2 regions of the Ralstonia psammae genome follow, and region 2 is predicted to be linked to the other one. Evidence: riboswitches for the same ligand, from Rfam matches in the RefSeq annotation. Region 2 holds a riboswitch; the other holds the start of a gene.
The links. A riboswitch is a leader RNA that binds a small molecule or an ion and turns the genes downstream of it on or off. The one in region 2 is predicted to bind cobalamin.
Positions count from the first base shown of each region.

Region 1: it holds a riboswitch for cobalamin, as region 2 does, so the genes downstream of both, R2N16_RS24160 (HoxN/HupN/NixA family nickel/cobalt transporter) here and R2N16_RS14650 (TonB-dependent receptor domain-containing protein) in region 2, are expected to answer to the same signal.

Region 1 covers NZ_CATZBU010000022.1:29,718-32,109, forward strand. The annotation lists gene R2N16_RS24155 ((2Fe-2S) ferredoxin domain-containing protein) at 1-183, opposite strand, end outside; gene R2N16_RS24160 (HoxN/HupN/NixA family nickel/cobalt transporter) at 180-1,241, opposite strand; cobalamin riboswitch at 1,339-1,519, opposite strand; gene R2N16_RS24165 (DUF4382 domain-containing protein) at 1,899-2,392, shown strand, end outside.
Region 2 covers NZ_CATZBU010000006.1:170,249-172,640, reverse strand. The annotation lists gene R2N16_RS14660 (cell division protein ZapA) at 186-503, opposite strand; gene R2N16_RS14655 (hypothetical protein) at 506-826, opposite strand; cobalamin riboswitch at 995-1,245, shown strand; gene R2N16_RS14650 (TonB-dependent receptor domain-containing protein) at 1,486-2,392, shown strand, end outside.

The DNA.
Region 1 (2,392 bases), on a different contig from region 2:
CACCGCCATGATCGGCCCCTGTTTGCAGACAGCAAAGCAGTGGGTGCGGGTTCGCTTGGCCCGCAGCCCATCGCACGCGTCGATGGCCTGGCCAAGTAGCCTGAACATCTCCTCAGCCGTGGCACCGTTCTCTGTGCAGCGCGGGCCAGTGCACATCAGTACGTGTTTGTCGTGGCATCTCATTGCGGGCTACCCTCTAGCGTTGACGCGGGCAGGCTATCGTAGCCCTTCCATTTGTAGATGCCGGCCGAGACGGCCCAACTCAGGACGAGCAGACCGATCGCCACATAGCCAAACTCCGCCAGCCTCTCGTTGAGGCGGAACACCCACACCCAAGGCCCTTCGGTCAGATTCAGGCGGCTGGCCAGCAGACCCAGTGCCTCGATGGTGCCGATCACGAGTGCCATCAGTGCTGATGTCAACGTGATCGTGAAGTTGTACCAGATCTTGCGCATCGGGTTGATGAAGGCCCAGCCGTAGGCGCCAACCATCAGGATGCTGTCGACCGTGTCCACCAGGGCCATGCCGGCGGTGAACAGGGCCGGGAATACCATCACGGACAAGAACGGCACACCCTGGTGTGGCTGGGCGGCCGAGAGTGAAAATAGTCCGATCTCGGTTGCGGTGTCGAACCCGAGGCCGAACAGGAAACCAAGCGGGAACATGTGCCAGCTCTTGGTCACCAGCCGGAACATCGGACGGAATAGCCGCGCCAGTACGCCATTGCCGGCCATCAGCATGTCCATGTCTTCAGCGCAGACGGGTTCGCCATTCCTGATGCGGACGAATTGCTTCCAGACGCCGCTAAGGATGAAGAGGTTGGTCATCGCAATCGCGAGCAGGAAGAGGGCCGAGATGGCCGTCGAGAATCCCGCGCCGGCTTCCTTGAACACGCCCAGGCGGCTTTCCATGGCGGAGCTGGATGCGACAAGGACGAACACAGCCAGTGCGATCAGCGTCGAATGGCCGGTCGAGAAGAAGAAGCCAACCGAGAACGGGCGCTGGCCCTGCTGCACCAGCTTGCGTACCACGTTGTCGATCGCGGCGATGTGGTCGGCGTCGACCGCGTGGCGCAGGCCGAACAGATAGGCGAGCAGAGCGGTACCGAGCAGGGCGGGCTGCCCAGCAAACGCGACGATTGCCCAAGCCCAGACAAGCACATTGATTGCGATCAGCGCGAGAAGCAGGCTGACCGGCGTCCGGCGCGGTGCGGCGGGACGGTGCGCGAGCGGCGATGCCATCAAGAGGCCCTTTGCAAAGTGCATCGCCGCGAGTCAGGACAAAACAGCCAGGCTGCTTTTACGTATCCCCCGGTACACCCCGCCCGGCTTCAACCCACGTCGACAAGAGATGATGGCCGGTCTCCTGGCTCGCGCGTCATCGCCTTGCATCGCCTTCCCGGGAAGTTTCCGGTGGCATTTGATGCGGGCTCGTCACCTACAGTTGCGGGGGCAGCCACGGCTTCATACCGTGTTCCCGTTTCACCCTCTAATTGGGCACCATCATTCGTCGCCCGGATCATACGCGATGAGACTGGGCATGTGAACATTGACATGGCGCATAGCGAGCGCAGTGCTTGGTAGCGTCGCCTGCTTCCAACCCAGCGTTGATCATCCGAGTGCGGAGGGGGCGATCAGCGCACGCGAGTGCGGGATGTGGGATGCGGGCAACGTCGGCGACTAGTTTGCAATCCCAAACGTTGTCGTCAGAAATTACTAGAAATGAGGTAGTGACGGACTCGCCACCGCATCGCATAACCAAGCTTGCATACGGTCTTTAGCAACAAATGCCGCGACGCATGACTGCTCGATGGGGTTACATGTAGTTGCAATTTGTGCAGAGTGCGGTTATTTGGCGGCGTTAAGCTGCCGGCACCTTCCCTATCCAGGAGACACCTCGTGAATCCATCTCTTAAAGGCTTGCTGCTGGCCGTTCCGGCTTCCTTGCTTACCGTCGCGTGTGGTGGTGGCGATGGCGGCAGCGCCACCACCAGCAATGGCACTCTCCAGGTTTCGATGACCGATGCACCGTCGTGCGGTTACGACCACGTCTACGTCACCGTCAACAAAGTGCGCGTCAACGCCAGTTCGACTGCGGCGGATGCCGATGGCGGCTGGACGGACATCACGCTGCAGACACCGCAGAAGATCGATCTTCTCTCCCTGACCAACGGTGTTCTGAGCGATTTGGGCAGCGCGCCGCTGCCGGCTGGGCAGTACCAGCAGATTCGGCTGGTGCTTGCCGCGAACCAAGGCAATACGCTGGCCAATTCGGTCGTGCCCACTGGCGGCACCGAGCAACCGCTGTCCACCCCCAGCGCTACACAGAGCGGCTACAAAATCATCCAGCCCTTCACGGTGCAAGCCAACACGCTGGTGGATCTGGTGCTGGA
Region 2 (2,392 bases):
GCGCATGGCGATGCGTCTGAGAGATTCATCGCAGGCAACTGTTTTTCTCTACCCTACAGCCGCTAAAGCCTTATGTTGTAAGGGTTTGCGGGAGATGACGGAAGCCATTGGGTGACACTATACACCCGTTCGCATCCGAACCCAAGCCCGGATGCGATCCGGTTACAAACACGTTTTGACCTTCGCTAAATGACTTCGCCGTACTGGCGCAGCGCCTCGTCAGTGCGGGCATTCAGGTCGGCCAGTTTGGCGCGAATCGTGTCGATCGGCAGGGCGGAATCGGATGCGGCCTGGCGTTGCATCGACAGCAAATCCGACGCGATGCTGATGGCGGCCATCACGGCGACGCGCTCGATGCCCTTGGTGTTCGAGCCGTTCTTGATGCGCGTCATCTGGTTGTCGACCATGGCTGCGGCTTCACGCAGGGCGGCTTCGTTATCGACTGAGACGGCAAACTTGTAGGGCTGCCCGGCGATGTTGACTTCAATCTGCTTGCTGCTCATGCTTAGGTCTCCGAATGCGGGGCGGGGGCGGCCGTTGTTTCATCGGCGCCGGCGGCCTGGCCGAGGAGGTCAAGCTGGCGCGCGTCGGTGGCCGTGGGCAGCTTGTCGAGAATCGATTGGATGCGCAGTTGCGCTTCTTCGATCTTGGCATTGAGCACGCTGCGATCGGCTACCATCGCGTCGCGCTCGGTCTTGGAGGCCTCGGCTTCCGCCTGAAGCCGCTCGACTTCGGCGCGCAGGCGCTGGTTCTCGGCGGCTAGCGCATCGGCGTGACGCAGCACGCGCGCGATCTTGCCGGCAAGTTGTTCGAGTTCGTTCAGCATTGGGTGTCAATCAGAATCGAGTGGGGGGGATTTTAGCCGATCATGCGCGTCGCGCCTGTCCTCCATACGGATGCGCAATATGCGGCGGCAGGGGGCGACGCACGGGGCACAACGGGCAGGGGGTGTGTTTTTACCGCGAATGCGGCGGGTTTGGCGCGCCTTTTCCGTTAAACTTCGCGGCGTCCTGGTGCCCGCAGCACCATCTGCAGTTAAACGGGAAGCAGGGAGCGCGCGCCCCAAGCGACGCGCCAACCTGCGCTGCCCCCGCAACGGTAAGCGAACGCCGCGTGTGCCCGCCATCTCGCCAAGAAGAAGATGGGCGCCGCGCGGTCTGTCCATACGCCACTGTTCCTTTGGGAATGGGAAGGCGGACAGGCCGCTTCGCCAGCCCGGATACCGGCCAGGACGGTGGATCTCTGCGAATCAGTTCACGATCCTGCCGCGCGGCCCGATCTTGGCCCTGTGATACTCGCCGTACCCATGTGCGGCTGTGTTTCTCGGGCCAGCCTCGGACCGCTCGCTACGGATCGCGAACCGGTTCTAAGCCGATGTGAGGGAACCGCATCGAGATCCTGCTGCCAGCGACCCGCGGGGGAACGGGTCCGGCTGACGCTTCTTGTCTTTTCAACATGAGCTTGACTACAAAGCGGCCACTCCGGATGCCCCGGACGGCCATGCGCGCGCTTGCCAGCGCACTAACGGGGGTCATGGCAGGTGCGGTTGCGCCGGCCTGGGCACAAAGCAATACACAGGCAGCCAACACGCCTGCGGGCGAACTGAACCCGACGGTGGTGACGGCCTCGCGCAGCGAGCAGCCCCTGTCGGATGCACTGCCGCACACGACCGTGATCAGCCGCGCCGATATCGAGCGCTCGCAGGCGCCGGACGCCGTGACGCTGCTGCGCCGCGAGGCCGGCGTCGAAATCGCGCAGAACGGTGGTCCTGGCACCAACGCCAGCCTCTTCATGCGCGGTGCCGGTTCCAATCAGACGCTGGTTCTGATTGACGGTGTGCGCGTGGCTTCCGGCACCTCGGGCGGTGCGCAGATCGGGCAGTTGATGTCTGATCAGATCGATCACATCGAGGTCGTGCGCGGCAACGTGTCCGCGCTGTACGGCTCGGATGCGATCGGCGGCGTGGTGCAGATCTTCACGCGCAATGGCAAGGGGCATGCGCCTTTGGCCAACGCGGAAATCGAATACGGCGCACGCAACACCAAGCGCGCGCAGGCGGGTATCAGCGGCTCGCTGGGCGAGAACGGCGACACGTCGTTCGCGGTGTCGGTGTCGGAGTTCAAGACCAACGGCTTCTCGACGATCAACCCGCTGCAGGCGCCCAAGGCCAACCCGAACGACAACCCGTACACGAACAAGAGCGTGTCGGCGCAGTTGTCGCATCGCTTCTCCGCAGACTGGCAAGCGGGCCTGACGTACTTCCAGACCTGGGGCGATGTCAGCTACGACAACGCCTTCGGCAAGCCGACGGATATCAACGTTGCGCACAACGTGGTGCGCTCGATGTCGGCCTACGTGGACGGCAAGGTGACGCAGGACTGGAAGACGCGCG